2 regions of the Neisseria sp. P0022.S010 genome follow, and region 2 is predicted to be linked to the other one. Evidence: riboswitches for the same ligand, from Rfam matches in the RefSeq annotation. Region 2 holds a riboswitch; the other holds the start of a gene.
What was found. Region 2 has a riboswitch for glycine ahead of gcvT (glycine cleavage system aminomethyltransferase GcvT). Riboswitches for the same ligand answer to the same signal wherever they lie in the genome.

Region 1 (4,830 bases), on a different contig from region 2:
CAAAAGGATAAATCTCTTTAGCAGAAGCAAACCCTGTAACTATTACCCAAAATGTAGCTGCAATTGTTATAACCTTACTTTTTCTCATAAAAGTTACCTATTTCATTTTGAATTCATAATTTTCGAAGAGGACAGTAAATTACGTCCTCGTTACGAAAACTAATCTAACGTTTAAAACTGTTTCTGTCCGTTGCGGACAAACGGCAGCTTCAGTACGCGTACGTCCACTTCTTTACCACGCATCAGCACTTTGGCGGTATCGCCGTCAAAGTCTTTCGGTACGCGCGCGATGGCGATGGATTGTTTCAGGCTTGGCGAGAATACGCCGCTGGTGGTTTCTCCTTGGCCTTTGTCGGTCAACACTTCCATATGCGCGCGCAGGATGCCGCCTTTATCGAGCAACAGGCCGACCTGTTTGACGGCAACGCCTTTTTCTTTCAATGCCAGCAAAGCAGTTTTACCGACGAAATCGCGGCTTTCGTCTTTCAAGTCAACCGTCCAACCCATGCCTGCTTCGAGCGGGCTGGTATTGTCGTCCATATCGTTGCCATAGAGGTTCATACCGGCTTCCATGCGCAGGGTGTCGCGTGCGCCGAGGCCGCAAGGCTGTACGCCTGCTGCTTGCAGGGCTTTGAAGAATGCGACGGCTTCAGTGCCGGGCAGGATGACTTCGACGCCGTCTTCACCGGTGTAGCCGGTGCGGGCGACAAACCAGTCGTTGCCCAAGTCTGCACCTTGGAACGGTTTGAGGCCGCGAATCACGTCTGCCCATTCAGGTTTGACGGTCAGGAGTTTTTCGATGGCTTTCGGGCCTTGTACGGCAAGCATGCCGAGGTCGTAGCGCGGATTGAAGGCAACGCCGAACTCTTGTCCGACTTTGTGGAATTGCGCCGTATCTTTTTCACGGGTCGCGCCGTTGGACACGATGCGGTATTGGGTTTCGGCTTCGTTGGTACGGTAAACGATCAAGTCGTCAATCACGCCGCCGTTGTCGTTGAGCAGCGCGGAATAAAGGGCTTTGCCGACGAAAGCGAGTTTGGCAACGTCGTTGGCAATCAGTTTGCGGAAAAAGGCTTTTGCGTTCGCTCCGGCGACGTCGGTAACGAGCATATGGGATACGTCGAACATGCCTGCGTCGGTGCGCACGGCTTCGTGTTCGGCGATTTGCGAACCATAATGGATGGGCAGCTCCCAGCCGGCAAAATCGACCAGCTTCGCGCCTGCATCTTGATGGGCTTGATGAAATGGGGTGGTTTTCAGAGCAGTCATTCTCAAGTTTCTCCGGATTTTTTGTTCAGATGCCGCCCGCGCACCTGTGCGCGGATGACCCTATCTGTCCTTGAACCTGAGATTTTCGGCTGTATCCGCATGATGGCAAACCAGTCTGCTCACTGCTTTGCGCGGTTGTCTGAATGGTGGTTCAGACGGCCTTCTCCCCTTCGGTGGACGTTATTCTAACGCCGCTCTCCAGATTGTTTGTTTCAATGTGCAGTCCCTGATACCTGAGCGATTTAAGGGTGTCTGCGCCTTCGGTGGTTACATTGTAGTTGGGTGTAACACTCTCCTGCACATTTCCCGATTATGTCTTGAATCGGCGGTTTGGGCAAGTAGCCGACGAATATTTATGATGTGAATATTCGTCTTTTTATTGAGGCGGCAAAACCTTAGCCTTTATAAAATTGTTAGCCATGCGGCAAATGTTTTTGCAAAAGTCTCAGGCCGTCTGAAGCCCTTGGCCGTTTTTCCTATATAATTCTGTTTTTTCGATTTATCTGCGTCCATCATGAACCGCCTCAAACGCATTAAAACCATCCTCTGCACGCTCTACCGCTACCGCCTTGCCGAGCTGATTGCCTCGCTGGTCCGTCCGGGTTGGGCGCGGACTTTCCTCAATATGCTGCCGCAGTCGTCCAAGTTCAAACACGAGACGCCTGCCGTGCGCCTGCGTTTGGCGTTGGAAAGCCTGGGGCCAATTTTCATCAAATTCGGACAGGTATTGTCCACGCGTCCCGATTTGATTCCGCACGATTACGCGGTCGAACTGGCAAGGCTGCAAGACAAAGTGCCGTCGTTTGACGCGCAGCTTTCACGCTCGCAAATCGAAAAATCTTTGGGCCAATCCATCGACACTTTATACGCGGAATTTGAAACAGAGCCTGTCGCCAGCGCGTCCATCGCCCAAGTACACAAAGCCCGCCTGCATTCTGGCGAACAGGTCGCAGTGAAAGTCTTGCGCCCCAACCTTTTGCCCGTTATCGAACAGGATTTGTCGCTGATGCGCTTTGGCGCAGGCTGGGTGGAACGTTTGTTTTCAGACGGCAAGCGTTTGAAGCCGCGCGAAGTGGTGGCCGAATTTGACAAATACCTGCACGACGAATTGGACTTGATGCGCGAAGCCGCCAATGCCAGCCAACTCGGGCGCAATTTCCAAAACAGCAATATGCTGATTGTGCCGAAGGTGTTTTACGACTACTGCACCAGCGATGTACTGACCATCGAATGGATGGACGGCACGCCGGTATCCGATATCGCCAAACTTAAAGCAGACGGCATTGATTTACACAAACTCGCCGATTACGGCGTGGAAATCTTCTTCACGCAAGTTTTCCGCGACGGCTTTTTCCATGCCGATATGCACCCCGGCAATATTCTGGTCGCCGCCGACAACCGCTACATCGCCCTCGATTTCGGCATCGTCGGCACGCTGACCGATTACGACAAACGCTATCTCGCCATCAACTTCCTCGCCTTCTTTAACCGCGATTACCACCGCGTCGCCACCGCCCACATCGAATCGGGCTGGGTGCCTGCCGACACGCGTGCGGAAGAATTGGAAGCCGCTGTCCGCGCCGTGTGCGAGCCTGTGTTCAACAAACCGATTTCGCAGATTTCCTTCGGCTTGGTGCTGATGCGCCTGTTTGAAGTCAGCCGCCGCTTCAATGTCGAAATCCAGCCGCAGCTGGTATTGCTGCAAAAAACGCTGCTCAACATCGAAGGCTTGGGCCGCCAGCTCGATCCCGATTTGGACTTGTGGAAAACCGCCAAACCGTTTTTGGTGCGCTGGATGAACGAACAGGTCGGCCCCAAAGCCCTTTGGCGCAACCTCAAAAACGAAGTTCCCGATTGGGCGCAAATCATCCCTTCCCTGCCGCGCAAAATCAGTGCGCTGATTGATGAAAACCGCCAGCAGGAAATGCGCGATGCCTATGTACATTTGGTTAAAGTACAGCAACGCCAAAGCCTGTGGCTGGGTGTGATTGCGGTTGTTTTGCTGCTGATTTTGCTGTTTAAGTAAACCGTAATACAGCTTTAAACGACATAATAAAGGCCGTCTGAAATTTAGTTTTCAGACGGCCTTTTATATACCGACCTATTCTTTTTTCTCGTGCTGAACATGTCCGCTTTCAGCTTCAATATGCCGTCTGAAGCGCAAACCTGCGGCATGGTAAAACGGATGCGGCGAGAATTGGCGCGATACTTGCGAAGCGAAGATGCAAGTCAGCAACATCCAAAACAGTAAATTCTGTCCGCCCGTCATTTCCATGACCACCACGGCGGCGGTCAACGGCGATTGAGTCGCGGCGGCAAGGAATGCGGCCATGCAGAGCAAAACTGCGACATTGGACGCGTCGCCCAGTTGCGCGAAAGAAGCCATGTGTTCGCCTATCATCGCGCCGATGGTTAACGACGGCGTGAAGATGCCGCCGGGAATACCTGCCCAGTAGCTGAACACGGTCGCCGCCCATTTTGCGGCGGCCAAGCCGATCGGCGCTTCATACGCGCCTTTGAGTGCGGCGGCGGCTTCGTGATAGCCCGTGCCATAGGTTTTGCCTTGATAAAACGTACCGAGCAGCGCCAGCAAGATACCCATTGCAAAGGCGACCACCAACAAATGACGGCGGATGAAACTGCGCCAGCGCACCGGAGCGAATGCTGCCGCGCCGCGATACAAAAAGCTGCCGAACAATCCGCCTGCCACACCGCAGACGATGCCCGACACCGCAGCCCACATCAGCATGTTTGGCAGCTCATGCCCTTGAAAACCTGAGAAATACGGGTTGTTGCCCTGTATCGCCACTTGGATGAAACCGGCCGCCAACACGCCCATCAGGATTTGACGTTCCCAACGCAAAAGCACGCCGCGCCCCAATTCTTCGATGGCAAAGACCACACCGGCCAAAGGCGCGTTAAACGCCGCCGCCAAACCACCGGCCGCACCTGCGGCAATCAAATCGTTTTCCTGCATACCCCTAAACGCCAGCCCGTGCTTTTTACACCACGCGCCCCAAGCGTTCATCACCGCCGCGCCCACTTGCACAGACGGCCCTTCCCTGCCGATAGACGCGCCCAACAGCATGGCGCAAAACGTCAGCGGAATTTTGAAAAAGGTTTCGCCCAAACGAATCAACCGGGTTTTCTGCGCGCCATAAGGCAAAGACAAAGAAGCGATAACCTGCGGAATACCGCTGCCGGAAGTGTACGGCGCAAATTTTCGCGTAAACCATGCCAAAAGCGGCAAACCCAGCGGCAAAACCACCCACGCAAACCACGGATATTTTCCCACCAACAAGGCGTTCCATTCCAAAGCCAAATCCGCCAAGTACGCAAACATCAAAGCCGTCAGGGCAACCAATGCCGATCCTGCCAGCAAAAACAGAAGGGCAATGCTCTTTTTCGACAGGCGTTTGGTTTGGCGGATTTTGTGGGCAAGGCGCGCCGCCCAAGTCTGGGGAAATTTCATCATAAACACGCAGTCAATGTGTTCAGACGGCCTTGATACTTTTCTCAAAGGCCGTCTGAAAACAAGGATAAAGGTTTTTAAGAACGGTA
Region 2 (14,965 bases):
GGGCCGCAGTGTCGGGCATCGTCTGCGGCGTGGCAGGCGGATTGTTCGGCAGCTTTTTGTATCGCGGCGCGGCGGCATTCGCACCGGTGCGCTGGCGCAGTTTCATCCGCCGTCATTTGTTGGTGGTTGCCTTTGTAATGGGCATTTTGCTGGCGCTGCTCGGTACGTTTTATCAAGGCAAAACCTATGGCACGGGCTATCACGAAGCCGCAGCCGCACTCAAAGGTGCGTATGAAGCACCAATCGGCTTGGCCGCCGCAAAATGGGCGGCAACCGTGTTCAGCTATTGGGCAGGCATTCCCGGCGGTATCTTTACGCCGTCGTTAACCATCGGCGCGATGATAGGCGAACACATAGCCTCTTTCGCGCAACTGGGCGACGCGTCCAATGTCGCGGTTTTGCTCTGCATGGCCGCATTCCTTGCCGCCGCGACCCAATCGCCGTTGACCGCCGCCGTAGTGGTAATGGAAATGACGGGCGGACAGAATTTGCTGTTTTGGATGCTGCTGACGTGCATCTTCGCTTCGCAAGTCTCGCGCCAATTCTCGCCGCATCCGTTTTACCATGCCGCAGGTTTGCGCTTCAGACGGCATATCGAAGCCGAAAGCGGACATGTTCAGCACGAGAAAAAAGAATAGATAGGCATATAAAAGGCCGTCTGAAAATCAGATTTCAGACGGCCTTTTATATGTCGTTTAAAGCTGTATTGCGGTTTATTTAAACAGCAAAATCAGCAGCAACACAACCGCAATCATACCCAGCCACAGGCTTTGGCGTTGTTGCACTTTGACCAAATGCACATAGGCATCGCGCATTTCCTGTTGGCGGTTTTCATCAACCAACGCATTGATTTTGCGCGGCAGGGAAGGGATGATTTGCGCCCAGTCGGGGGCTTCGTTTTTGAGGTTGCGCCAAAGGGCTTTGGGGCCGACCTGTTCGTTCATCCATTTCACCAAAAACGGTTTGGCGGTTTTCCACAAATCCAAATCGGGATCAAGCTGGCGGCCCAATCCTTCGATGTTGAGCAGCGTTTTTTGCAGCAACACAAGCTGCGGCTGGATTTCGACATTGAAGCGGCGGCTGACTTCAAACAGGCGCATCAGCACCAAGCCGAAGGAAATTTGCGAAATCGGTTTGTTGAACACCGGCTCGCACACGGCACGGACGGCAGCTTCCAATTCTTCCGCACGCGTGTCGGCAGGTACCCAGCCCGATTCGATGTGGGCGGTGGCGACGCGGTGGTAATCGCGGTTGAAAAAGGCGAGGAAGTTGATGGCGAGATAGCGTTTGTCGTAGTCGGTCAGCGTGCCGACGATGCCGAAATCGAGGGCGATGTAGCGGTTGTCGGCGGCGACCAAAATATTGCCGGGGTGCATATCCGCGTGGAAAAAACCGTCGCGGAAAACTTGCGTGAAGAAGATTTCCACGCCGTAATCGGCAAGTTTATGCAAATCGATGCCGTCGGCTTTGAGTTTGGCGATGTCCGATACTGGCGTGCCGTCCATCCATTCGATGGTCAGTACGTCGCTGGTGCAGTAGTCGTAAAATACCTTCGGCACAATCAGCATATCGCTGTTTTGGAAGTTGCGACCGAGCTGGCTGGCATTGGCGGCTTCGCGCATCAAGTCCAATTCGTCGTGCAGGTATTTGTCAAATTCGGCCACCACTTCGCGCGGCTTCAAACGCTTGCCGTCTGAAAACAAACGCTCCACCCAGCCTGCACCAAAGCGCATCAGCGACAAATCCTGTTCGATAACGGGCAAAAGGTTAGGGCGCAAAACTTTCACTGCGACCTGTTCGCCCGAATGCAGGCGGGCTTTGTGTACTTGGGCGATGGACGCGCTGGCGACAGGTTCGGTTTCAAATTCCGCGTACAGCGTTTCGATGGATTGCCCCAGTGATTTTTCGATTTGCGAGCGTGAAAGCTGCGCGTCAAACGGCGGCACTTTGTCTTGCAACCTGGCCAGTTCGACCGCGTAATCATGCGGAATCAAGTCGGGGCGCGTGGACAATACCTGTCCGAATTTGATGAAAATCGGCCCCAGGCTTTCCAAAGCCAAACGCAGGCGTACGGCAGGCGTCTCGTGTTTGAACTTGGACGACTGCGGCAGCATATTGAGAAAAGTCCGCGCCCAACCCGGACGGACCAGCGAGGCAATCAGCTCGGCGAGGCGGTAGCGGTAGAGCGTGCAGAGGATGGTTTTGATGCGTTTGAGGCGGTTCATAGTGGGCGCGGATAAATCGAAAAAACAGAATTATATAGGAAAAACGGATAAGGGCTTCAGACGGCCTGAGACTTTTGCAAAAATGTTTGCCGCATATCCGGCAATTTCGCAAAGGTTTGCGGTCGGCCGTTTTGATAAAAAGATGAATATTCACATCATAAATATTCGTCGGCCACTTGCCCAAACCGCCGATTCAAGCCATAATCGGAGCATGTGCAGGAGAGAGCTACACACAACTACATGTAGCCACCGAAGGCGCAGACACCCTTAAATCGCTCAGGTATCAGGGACTGCACATTGAAACAAACAATCTGGAGAGCGGCGTTTGAATAACGTCCACCGAAGGGGAGAAGGCCGTCTGAACCACCATTCAGACAACCGCGCAAAGCAGTGAGCAGACTGGTTTGCCATCAAGCGGGTATGCCGAAAATCTCAGGTTCAAGGACAGATAGGGTCTTCCGCGCTGTTTATGTGCGGACGGCATCTGAACAATAAATCCGGAGAAGCTGAGAATGACTGCCCTGAAAACCACCCCGTTTCACCAAGCCCATCAAGATGCAGGCGCGAAGCTGGTCGATTTTGCCGGCTGGGAGCTGCCCATCCATTATGGTTCGCAAATCGCCGAACACGAAGCTGTGCGCACCGACGCAGGTATGTTCGACGTATCCCACATGCTCGTTACCGATGTCGCCGGAGCGAACGCCAAAGCCTTTTTCCGCAAACTGATTGCCAACGACGTTGCCAAACTTGCCTTCGTCGGCAAAGCCCTTTATTCCGCGCTGCTCAACGACAACGGTGGTGTGATTGACGACTTGATCGTTTACCGCACCAACGAAGCCGAAACCCAATACCGCATCGTATCCAACGGCGCGACCCGCGAGAAAGACACCGCCCAGTTCCACAAAGTCGGACAAGAATTCGGCGTCGCCTTCAACCCTCGTTACGACCTCGGTATGCTTGCCGTGCAAGGCCCTAAAGCCATTGAAAAACTCCTGACCGTCAAACCCGAATGGGCGGATGTCGTCCACAACCTGAAACCATTCCAAGGCGCGGATTTGGGCAACGATTGGTTTGTCGCCCGCACCGGTTACACCGGCGAAGACGGCGTCGAAGTCATCCTGCCCGGCACCGAAGCCGTCGCATTCTTCAAAGCCCTGCAAGCAGCAGGCGTACAGCCCTGCGGTCTCGGCGCACGCGACACCCTGCGCATGGAAGCCGGCATGAACCTCTACGGCAACGATATGGACGACGACACCAGCCCGCTCGAAGCAGGCATGGGTTGGACGGTCGATTTGAAAGACGAAAACCGCGACTTCGTCGGCAAAGCCGCCTTGCTGGCATTGAAAGAAAAAGGTGTTGCCGTCAAACAAGTCGGTTTGCTGCTCGACAAAGGCGGCATCCTGCGCGCGCATATGGAAGTGTTGACCGACAAAGGTAAAGGCGAAACCACCAGCGGCGTATTCTCGCCCAGCCTGAAACAATCCATCGCCATCGCTCGCGTGCCGAAAGATTTTGACGGCGATACCGCCAAAGTGCTGATTCGCGGCAAAGAAGTCGATGTGCGCGTACTGAAGCTGCCGTTTGTGCGCAACGGTCAAAAACAGTTTGATTAATATCGTTTCAGACGGCCTTTATTTATTAAGGGCCGTCTGAAAGCAGGTTTTAAGGAATTGTTATTTCCTATGAAAGCAACCTTCTGCAATTTATTGTTGGTATTTATGTTATCGGCTTGCGCTTCGTCTGCCGGCGAGCGCGGATTGATGTTTTTCGATACAGAAGGAAAATCCCGTACTGCAACATTTATGAAAACCGTTGGTGGCAATGGAAAGATTGTCGGCGAGGTAACGATAGACGGGGAATATGCTCTTGATATTATCCGCATGAATGATGATTTGAGTATTGCCGTGCAAGATAACAAGGGTAGAAGCCGTGCTTCCGACCTGAAATCGTTGTCGCAAGCGAAATCATTTACCCTGTTTGCGTTCAGCCGTTATGCGGGAACAGTTGAAGTGGATAAAGTATCGGCTGTTACAGGCATTTGTGCAGATTACCGCAGCAAAGGCCTGAAGGTTGCCATTGCAGACAATATGAATTCCAAACAAGGAATCGTTGTATTCCGCGCAAGCGGCATAATGGCAAGTAACAAGCGCAAGATAAACGAAGCATATTTGGATTATTCTGCATCCCCTAAACTTCCTTCCGCCCAAAAACAAAAATTGGAACAAGATAAAAACAATATGATTGCCGTCCATTACGGACGCTTAGAAGAATTAATCGCACGAGGTATCTGCGCACGCTAAGCTGTGCAGAGGCCGTCTGAAAATAACCCCTATCAATGGAGAATCAAACCATGAGCAACATCCCAGCCGAACTGAAATACGTTGCCAGCCACGAATGGCTGCGCCTTGAAGAAGACGGTACCATCACTGTCGGTATTACCCACCACGCGCAAGAGCTGTTGGGCGACATCGTGTTCGTCGAGCTGCCCGAAGTCGGTGCAAACCTGGCTGCCGAAGAGCAAGCCGGTGTGGTTGAGTCTGTGAAAGCAGCGTCCGACGTATACGCGCCGATTGCAGGCGAAGTCGTTGCCGTCAACGAAGATTTGCCCAGCGCGCCGGAAACTGCCAACAGCGACCCTTACGGCGCAGGCTGGTTCTTCAAAATCAAACCTGCCAACCCTGCCGATTACGACGGTCTGTTGACTGCCGAACAATACGCAGGCGAAGTAGCTTGATTTTTGCAAACATCCAAACAGGTTTTACGCCTGTTTGATGGTGCAGGTCTTAGGTCGTCTGAAAAATACTTTCAGACGGCCTTTGTTTCAATTTTTCCTCAATAAACATGAATTACTGCGAATTTGTCGCCACGCTACCCAACGATACGGACAACCCCAACCAACATTATCACAACACGCAATACGGTTTTCCGATTGAGGACGACAATGAATTGTTTGAGCGGCTGGTGTTGGAAATCAATCAGGCAGGATTGAGTTGGACGCTGATGCTGAAGAAGCAGCAGGCATTTCAGACGGCATTTAAAGGTTTCGACATCGAGACGGTCGCCGCATTTGACGAAGCCGATATTGAGCGGCTGCTTGCCGATACAGGCATCGTCCGCAATCGCCTGAAAATTAATGCAGCCATTTATAACGCGCGACAAATCAAACAAATACAGCAAGAATACGGCTCATTCAAAAACTGGCTGGATGCACACCATCCGCTCGACAAGGCTGAATGGGTGAAGCTGTTTAAAAAACATTTCAAATTTGTCGGCGGCGAAATCGTCGGCGAATTTCTGATGAGTACCGGCTACCTGCCCGGCGCGCATGCGGAAAGCTGTCCGGTTTATAGGGAAATATTGGCATGTCGTCCGAAGTGGGCGGAGGCCGTCTGAAACAACATCTGAAAGAAAAAGCGGTTTTGATACCGATAACAAAAAAGGAGTAGAAATGAAACTATCTGAATTATTCAACCCGAACGAATTTGCCGCGCGCCATTTGAGCTTTGGCGACGAGGCTGCGCTTTTGGAAGCGCTCGGCGAGAAGAGCATGGACGATTTTGTCGGCAACACCGTGCCGCAAAGCATCCGTATGCCGTCCGAACTCGATTTGCCCGAAGCCTTGACCGAGGCGGACGCATTGGCGAAATTGAAAGGCATTGCGTCGAAAAACGTGATCAACAAGTCCTATATCGGTTTGGGCTATTACCCGACCCGCGTGCCGAACGTGATTTTGCGCAACGTGTTGGAAAATCCGGGCTGGTACACCGCCTACACGCCGTATCAGGCGGAAATCGCGCAGGGTCGTTTGGAAGCGTTGCTGAACTTCCAACAAGTGTGTATCGATTTGACCGGTTTCCCTGTGGCAGGCGCGTCTTTGTTGGACGAGGCGACCGCCGCCGCCGAAGCGATGGCGATGGCGCATCGCGTGGGCAAGGTGAAATCCGAGCGTTTCTTTGTGGACGAGCGCGTTTATCCGCAGACGTTGGACGTGATGAAAACCCGCGCCAAATATTTCGGCTTTGAGCTGGTGGTCGGCGATTTTGCCCAAGCGGATGAAGGCGAATACTTTGGCGCGCTGTTCCAATACGTCGGCAAAGACGGCGACGTGCAAGACTTGCAGGACGTTATCGGCCGTCTGAAAGCCAAAGGCACAATCGTTGCCGTTGCCGCCGACATCATGAGCTTGGTTTTGCTGAAATCGCCTGCCGAATTGGGCGCGGATATTGCTTTGGGCAACACCCAACGCTTCGGCGTACCGATGGGCTTCGGCGGGCCGCACGCTGCTTATTTTGCGTTTAAAGACGAGTTCAAACGTTCCGCCCCGGGCCGCATCATCGGCGTATCCAAAGACGCATCGGGCAAACCTGCCTTGCGCATGGCTTTGTCCACCCGCGAGCAACACATCCGCCGCGAAAAAGCGACATCCAATATTTGTACCGCACAAGCATTGCTGGCGAACTTGGCCGGCATGTACGCCGTTTACCACGGCCCCGAAGGCGTGAAACGCATCGCCAACCGTATTCACGCGCTGGCTTCTGCCTTTGCCGATGCGCTGGTTTCAGACGGCCTGAATGTGGTTCACAAAGTCTTCTTCGATACCGTTACCGTTGATTTCGGCAGCAAAGAGAAAGCAGACCAAGTGTTTGCCGCTGCTTTGAAGTCGGGTTACAACCTGCGCCGCGTCAACGATACTCAAGTTGCGGCTGCATTCCATGAAACTTCGACACGCGAAGATTTAACCGATTTGTACCGCGCGTTTACCGGCAAGGATACGGCTACATTTGCCGATGACGTCAAAGGCCGTCTGAACGCCGAGTTGCTGCGTCAGGACGACATTCTGCAACATCCCGTGTTCAACCGTTACCACACCGAACACGAAATGTTGCGCTACCTGAAAAAACTCGAAGACCGCGATTTGGCGATGAACCGCAGCATGATTTCGCTCGGTAGCTGCACCATGAAGCTCAATGCGACTGCAGAAATGTTGCCGATTACTTGGGCAGAGTTCACCGACATCCACCCCTACGCCCCCAAAGACCAAGCCGCAGGCTACCGCGAACTCTTGACCGACATGGAAAACAGCCTGAAAGCCATCACCGGCTTTGACGCAATTTCCTTCCAGCCCAACTCCGGCGCGCAGGGTGAATACAGCGGCATGCTCTCCATCCGCCGCTATCAAGAAGCCAACGGCGAGGGACACCGCAACATCTGCCTGATTCCCAAATCCGCCCACGGCACCAACCCCGCCACTGCCGCCATGCTGGGTTTGAAAGTCGTCGTCGTTGATACCGACGAACACGGCAACGTCAACATCGACGATTTGAAAGCCAAAGCCGAGCAACACCGCGACGCTTTGTCCGCCATCATGATTACCTACCCGTCCACCCACGGCGTGTACGAAGAAGGCATCCGCGACATCTGCCGCATCATCCATGAAAACGGCGGACAGGTTTACATGGACGGCGCCAACCTCAACGCCCAAATCGGCATCATGCAGCCTGCGGAGGTCGGTGCGGACGTGTTGCACATGAACCTGCACAAAACCTTCTGTATCCCTCACGGCGGCGGCGGCCCGGGCGTCGGCCCTATCGGTTTGAAAGCCCACCTCGCTCCGTTTGCACCGGGACACGCCTTGACCGACACCCACAGCGCCAGTGCCGACCAAACCGCCGTTGCTGCTGCGGCCTTCGGTTCTGCGTCCATCCTGCCGATTACTTGGATGTACCTGACCATGATGGGCAAACAAGGCATGGAACAGGCAACGCGCTGGGCATTGCTCAATGCCAACTACGTCGCCAAACGCCTGAGCGAAGATTATCCGATTCTGTATGCAGGCAAAAACGGCCGCGTCGCACATGAATGTATCGTTGATTTGCGTCCGCTCAAAGCCGAAAGCGGCATCACAGAAACCGACATTGCCAAACGCCTGATGGACTACGGTTTCCACGCGCCGACGGTTTCCTTCCCCGTTGCCGGCACGCTGATGATCGAGCCGACCGAGAGCGAAAGCAAAGCCGAACTCGACCGCTTCATCGCTGCCCTGAAACAAATCAAACAGGAAGTGCTGAAAGTCGAGCGCGGCGAATGGCCGAAAGACGACAATCCGCTGGTCAACGCCCCGCACACCGCCGCCGACGTAACCGGTGAATGGGCGCATCCGTATTCCCGCGAAGAAGCCGTCTTCCCGCTGCCGTTCGTGCGTGAAAACAAATTCTGGCCGAGCGTGAAACGTTTGGATGAGGTCTATGGCGACCGCAATCTGGTTTGCTCCTGCTTGCCGATTGACGCATACGAAGATTAAGCCTGAATAGGTTTAACATTGAACAGGCCGTCTGAAAATGAAAATAGTTTTCAGACGGCCTTTTGTTTGTTAAGATATTCCGCCCGAGAACGTACGTTTGTTTTGGGTAAAACAACAAATAAGGCTTTCGGAAAGATAGACGGCGCATGCCTTTGTTTGCGGATAAAACCAAAACGGCTTTCAACAACGATAAGCAAAAGGCCGTCTGAAAAACAAGGAGGACACGATGGACGAACTTTTTATTCAAACGCTGACGATTGCCGGTTCCGATTCCGGCGGCGGCGCAGGCATACAGGCGGATTTGAAGACATTTCAAATGCGTGGCGTGTTCGGTACCAGCGTACTGACCGCGGTTACTGCACAAAATACTTTGGGCGTATCGGCGGTGCATCCGATACCGACCGACATGATTGCCGCGCAGATTGCCGCGATTCAGGAGGATTTTCAAATCCGCGCCTATAAAATCGGCATGCTGGGTACGGCGGAAATCATCGAATGCGTAGCGGAACAAACCGCCGAATGCGATTTCGGCAAACGCGTGTTGGACCCGGTCATGATTGCCAAAGGCGGCGCGCCGTTGTTGGAAAATTCAGCCGTCGAAGCCATGAAACGCCTGCTGCTGCCGCATACGGACGTATTGACCCCCAATCTGCCCGAAGCGCAGGCCTTGACGGGTATTAATATTGAAAACCGCCAAGATGCGGAACGCGCCGCTAAAATTCTTCAGGATTGGGGTGTGAAAAATGTGGTGATTAAAGGCGGCCATCTTGCCGACAGTCAAAGCGAATATTGCACCGACTGGCTGTTTACGCCAAACGAAACCATCGAGCTGAACAGCAAACGTTTCCCAACGCCGCATACGCATGGCACAGGCTGCACGTTTTCGGCCTGCATTGCTGCCGAGCTGGCAAAAGGGTTTAGCGTGCCCGAGGCGGTTCAAACGGCAAAAAACTATATTGCCGCCGCCATTTCCCATCCTTTGGGCATCGGGGCAGGGCACGGGCCAGTCAACCATTGGGCGTATCGGGACGAATAACGCGTTCGGCCCGATTGTAATTGATTGTATTTTTCAGACGGCCTGACTAGGTTTATTACTAGGAATTGTTTACAATATCGGATTAATGCTTTTACGGATAAAAAAGACACCATGCAAGTTACCTCAAAATGGATAGACGGAATGTGCTTCGTCGGTACAACGGCAAACGGACACAGCGTCGTAATGGAAGGCGCGGCGGCTGAAGGCGAAGTCAAACGCGGCCCCAGCCCGATGGAAATGCTGTTGTTGGGTGTAGCAGGCTGCTCCAGCATCGATGTGGTGATGATTGCCGAGAAACAACGCCAAAGAATTACCGACTGCCGTGCCGAAGTGACTGCCAAACGCGCCGACACCGCGCCGCGCGTGTTTACCGAAATCCATATCCATTTCAAAGTGTATGGTCGGGATTTGCAAGAAAGCGCGATTGAACGCGCCGTACAGATGTCTGCCGAAAAATATTGCTCCGCATCGATTATGCTGGGCAAAGCGGCAAAAATGAGCCACAGCTTCGAAATTGTCGAAGCAGAATAGGGCGGTTTTCAAGGAAAAAGCCGGAGCGTGAAACGGCTGCCCACAAAAAAGCAGATATATTCACGCATTAACATGAATATATCTGCTTGCTTTTTATTCCTTTTTCTCTCTCTCTATCAGCCTTTATAACTTGGCTTGTTGACCTCATTGTGCAAGTTTCGTTTAACATTGTCAACAATTTTTAATTATATTTTAACCAACCCTGAAATATGCAGGTCTGCAAGCCATTGCGCCTCAACACAAATACTGGGGAAACATTATGGATTACGAAAATAATACCAACGTTGCGCCTGCAACTTCATCGCTTATTTTGGAAGAGCGTCACGATTCCGAGCTCTTCCGCGTGTACGCATTGATTTTGGACGGGATTACCGACCATCTGCTGCTGCCGGGTAAAAAACTGACCGAGTCCGAGCTTTGCCGACAAATGGTTTGCTCGCGCAATACCGTGCGTGGCGCATTATCGCTTTTGGCACACGACAAAATCGTCGATTTGCAGCCCAATCGCGGCGCATTTGTCCATGTGCCGGACTTGAAAGAAATGAAAGACGTGTTCAACACGCGTATCGAAATGGAAAGCATGATTCTGAGCGTCCTCATCGATATGCCTGATTTGGAAACGCGTTTGAAACCGCTTTACTCTATGATTGAGCAAGAGGGCGCAGCCTCCGAAAGCGGCGACCGCGTGGGTTGGAACCGCCTGTCCAATGCCTTCCATGTCGAATTGGCGCGGCTGCTGGACAACGATGTCCTGTTTGAAATCATGAATACCTTGTGTGCACGTTCTTCATTGATTGTGGCTGTTTCCGATCCGCTTCGCAAAGAAAAGCGCAACATCGATTCAAATTCGCACCATGAACACCGAGAAATCCTCGATTTGTTGTTGGCAGGCAAGCGCAACCGTGTGACCAAAGTCATGCGCCGCCACTTGAGCGCGTGCATCGAACGCTTGGAACAGAAACTCGAAATGTAATCGGTTTGACAATAAAAAGGCCGTCTGAAATATTCAGACGGCCATTGGTTTATCCCTGCAAAGCAAAACGCCATGAAACCCAAAATCCAAAGACACGAACATATCCTCACCCTTATCCGCGAACATAACTTCATGACGGTGGAAGAGCTGGCAGCGAATTTGGATGTGACGCCGCAAACCATACGCCGCGATGTGCAGGAATTGAGCGAAACCGGACAACTCAAACGCTATCACGGCGGCGCGTCTTTGGGCGACGTTTCAGTCGTAACGGCAGGGCAGGAGCGGCGCAACCATCAGCAACAGGAAAAAAACGCCATTGCCAGGCTGATTGCTTCCACCATTCCCGACAATGCCTCGCTCTTTATCAGCATCGGCACAACCATGGAAGCCGTCGCTGCCGAGTTGGTTAGACAGCGTAAAAACCTGCGGATTATCACCAACAACATTTACGCCGCCTCCATCACCGCGGCGCGTACCGACTACACGGTTATCATCGCTTCCGGCGTGGTCCGCCCCTTGGATGGCGGCATTACGGGCGTGGCGACCGTCGATTTCATCAACCAATTCAAAGTCGACTATGCCATCATGAGTACCCACGGCATAGAAAACGACGGCTCGCTTTTGGATGACGATTACAAGGAAGTCAGCGTCATGCAGGCGATGGTGAACAATGCCCGCGTGCGCTATCTCGGCGTCGATCACAGCAAGTTTAACAGCAATGCCCTGGTCAGACTGGGCGATATCGGCGCATTTGATAAGCTATTTACCGACCGCACACCATCCGCCGCCATGCAGAAAACCCTAAATGAGCGCGGCGTGGCGTGGCAGGTTGCCGAACTTATGCCGCTTTGAGTTCGGTTGTTATAAAAAATTAATGAAATTCGGGTACAATGGGGAGGCATTTTCAGATGGCTGTTATTTGATGAGTAGGCCGTCTGAAATCCAATCATCCGTCCATAAATGTTCTTTGATTCAGGAGAACAGTTTTGAAAAGCAGTAAAGATGAATTTTCCCCGTATTAGCGAAAAAAAATTTGCCGGCCTTTCATTGGCAGGCAGTATCGTTATTATCATCACTACTTCGATATGGTTCTATCTGGTAGGTCCTGAAGGTTTTGACAGCACATTGATTGCCGGTATGTTGATGCTTGTCTCGGCGAATCTGGTTTATGCTCTGTTTTACCGGCGTTTGCGTCCCGCTACGTTGGCGGGCAGCTTGTGGGCGACAGCCATCGTTTGGGTTTGGTATATGATAGAGGTGCTCGATGAGCTCGCTTACATTCGGCACGGTTCAGGTGATTTGTGGTTTGTGTTGCCTTTATTCTATGGCATCTCGCTGATTGCTTCCATTATCGCCACCGCAGCCCGCACCAAGCTGCTCTCTTTGGAAAAATCCTCGCTTCAAGCATTTTGGGCGTCTATGAGCTGGTCTTTTATCGGCAATGCCGGTTTGCTTTGGATTTTTTACCCAATCGCACTTTTGATTATTTTAGGTATCGTTCTGTTGATTAATCTGCTGGTCAAGTTGATCGATTCATCAATGGCACCCAAACGTATGGAAGACAATACTTCCAACCATTCCAATCTTCCATCAGATTCATAATTACCCATGCAGAGGTCGTCTGAAATGGTTTTCGGACGACCTCTGTGACTTGTATTTACTGTAAAGCCGTCCTGTTTTCAGGTAAAATCGGTACGACATAATATTTTCAGATAGCTCCCGACCATGCTCAATAAAGACCAATTCGCGGACAACCACTTTATCCGCACTATCATCGAAGAAGACCTAAAAAGCGGCAAACACGAAGCCATTCAAACCCGCTTCCCGCCCGAACCCAACGGCTACCTGCACATCGGTCACGCCAAATCCATCTGCTTAAACTTCGGTTTGGCTTATATTTATGACGGCTTGTGCAACCTGCGTTTCGATGACACCAACCCCGAAAAAGAAAACGACGAATACGTCAACGCCATCAAAGAAGACGTTGAGTGGCTTGGTTTCCATTGGGCGGGCGAACCGCGTTTCGCTTCCAACTATTTCGACCAGCTGTATGACTACGCCGTCGGTTTAATCAAAGACGGCAAGGCCTATGTCGATGATTTGACGCCCGAAGAAATGCGCGAATACCGCGGCACGCTGACTGAAGCGGGCAAAAACAGCCCTTATCGCGACCGCAGCGTCGAAGAAAACCTCGACCTGTTTACGCGCATGAAAAACGGCGAATTCCCCGACGGCAGCAAAACCCTGCGCCTGAAAATTGACATGGCATCAGGCAACATTAATATGCGCGACCCCGTCATCTACCGCATCCGCCGCGCCCATCACCACAACACCGGCGACAAATGGTGCATCTACCCGATGTACGATTACACGCATTGCATTTCCGATGCCATCGAAGGCATCACGCATTCCTTGTGTACACTCGAATTTGAAGCACACCGTCCACTGTACGACTGGGTGTTGGACAACATTCCTGCGCCGCACGCCACGCGTCCGCGCCAATACGAGTTTTCCCGTTTGGAGCTTCTGTATTCCATCACGTCCAAACGCAAGCTGAACCAACTGGTTTCAGACGGCCACGTTGCCGGCTGGGATGATCCGCGTATGCCGACCATTTCCGGTATGCGCCGCCGCGGCTACACGCCGGAAGGCCTGCGCTTGTTTGCCAAACGCGCCGGTATTTCCAAATCTGAAAACATCGTCGATATGAGCGTGTTGGAAGGCGCGATTCGTGAAGAGCTGGAAAACTCCGCACCGCGCCTGATGGCGGTTTTGAACCCGCTCAAAGTCACCCTGACCAACTTTGAAGCCGGCAAAACCCAAAGCCGCCGTGCCACGTTCCATCCGAACCACGAAGAAATGGGCGATCGCGAAGTGCCTGTTTCCCAAACCATCTACATCGAAGCCGACGACTTTGCCGAAAATCCGCCCAAAGGCTTCAAACGCCTGATTCCCGGCGGTGAAGTGCGCTTGCGCCACGGCTATGTCATCAAGTGCGATGAAGTAGTAAAAGACGAAGCAGGCAATGTGGTTGAACTCAAATGCAGCATCGACCACGATACCTTGGGCAAAAATCCCGAAGGCCGCAAAGTCAAAGGCGTGATTCACTGGGTGTCTGCCGAACACGCCGCCGAAATCAAAGTCCGTCTGTACGACCGCCTCTTTACCGTCGAACGTCCCGATGCCGTGCGCGGCGAAGACGGCAACTACCTGCCGTTTACCGATTTCCTCAACCCTGAATCCATCAAGGAAATCACCGCCTACGCCGAGCCTGTCGCAAAAGATTTGCCGGCAGAGAGCCGTTGGCAGTTTGAGCGCATCGGCTATTTCGTCACCGACCGCAAAGACCACAGCAAAGACACGCCGGTGTTTAACCGAACGGTAACGCTGAAAGATTCTTGGCAGCCTAAGTAATCTGTTTGCAGTCGCTAAATTGAAGGCCGTCTGAAAACTTGAAATCCGGTTTTCAGACGGCCTTTGTCGATAAAGGGATGAGATGGAACGTTATTCTGTACATTTGAAACTGCTGGGAATGGCGGTGTTGTGGGGCGCGTCCTGGCCGATGGGGCGGGTGCTGGGGCAGTCGCTGCCGCCGCTGACGGGCGGGGCGGTTCGGTTTGTCTTGGCTTCGGTTTTGTTGTTGGGCTGGTTGTTTGCGCGTAGCAGGTTCACGACTTTGGCGGCTTTGTCGGCGCGGCAATGGCTGGGTTTGACGGCGGCTGCTTCCGTCGGCGTGTGCGGCTATGCGGTGTTTTTTATGCTGGGTTTGCAGACTATGCCGGCAGGCAAGGCGGCGGTGGTTGTGGCGGTGAATCCCGTGTTGACGCTACTGTTGGCAACTTGGTTTTTCGGCGAGCGTTTAAATGCGAAGATTTTGGCGGGTATGCTGCTGGCGGTCG

Region 1: it holds a riboswitch for glycine, as region 2 does, so the genes downstream of both, gcvT (glycine cleavage system aminomethyltransferase GcvT) here and gcvT (glycine cleavage system aminomethyltransferase GcvT) in region 2, are expected to answer to the same signal.

The regions. Positions count from the first base shown of each region.
Region 1 covers NZ_JBQCXF010000200.1:240-5,069, reverse strand. Annotated here, with positions in the region: partial or broken gene ACTHUT_RS13650 (hypothetical protein) at 1-88, opposite strand, end outside; gene gcvT (glycine cleavage system aminomethyltransferase GcvT) at 172-1,269, opposite strand; glycine riboswitch at 1,480-1,577, opposite strand; gene ubiB (ubiquinone biosynthesis regulatory protein kinase UbiB) at 1,784-3,295, shown strand; gene ACTHUT_RS13635 (chloride channel protein) at 3,371-4,741, opposite strand; partial or broken gene ACTHUT_RS13630 (bifunctional ornithine acetyltransferase/N-acetylglutamate synthase) at 4,819-4,830, opposite strand, start outside.
Region 2 covers NZ_JBQCXF010000022.1:10,090-25,054, reverse strand. Annotated here, with positions in the region: gene ACTHUT_RS04440 (chloride channel protein) at 1-638, shown strand, start outside; gene ubiB (ubiquinone biosynthesis regulatory protein kinase UbiB) at 714-2,225, opposite strand; glycine riboswitch at 2,432-2,528, shown strand; gene gcvT (glycine cleavage system aminomethyltransferase GcvT) at 2,738-3,838, shown strand; gene ACTHUT_RS04425 (hypothetical protein) at 3,986-4,525, shown strand; gene gcvH (glycine cleavage system protein GcvH) at 4,561-4,959, shown strand; gene ACTHUT_RS04415 (DNA-3-methyladenine glycosylase I) at 5,067-5,618, shown strand; gene gcvP (aminomethyl-transferring glycine dehydrogenase) at 5,674-8,526, shown strand; gene thiD (bifunctional hydroxymethylpyrimidine kinase/phosphomethylpyrimidine kinase) at 8,753-9,562, shown strand; gene ACTHUT_RS04400 (OsmC family protein) at 9,674-10,093, shown strand; gene ACTHUT_RS04395 (GntR family transcriptional regulator) at 10,353-11,066, shown strand; gene ACTHUT_RS04390 (DeoR/GlpR family DNA-binding transcription regulator) at 11,139-11,918, shown strand; gene ACTHUT_RS04385 (hypothetical protein) at 12,069-12,668, shown strand; gene ACTHUT_RS04380 (glutamine--tRNA ligase/YqeY domain fusion protein) at 12,792-14,480, shown strand; gene ACTHUT_RS04375 (DMT family transporter) at 14,563-14,965, shown strand, end outside.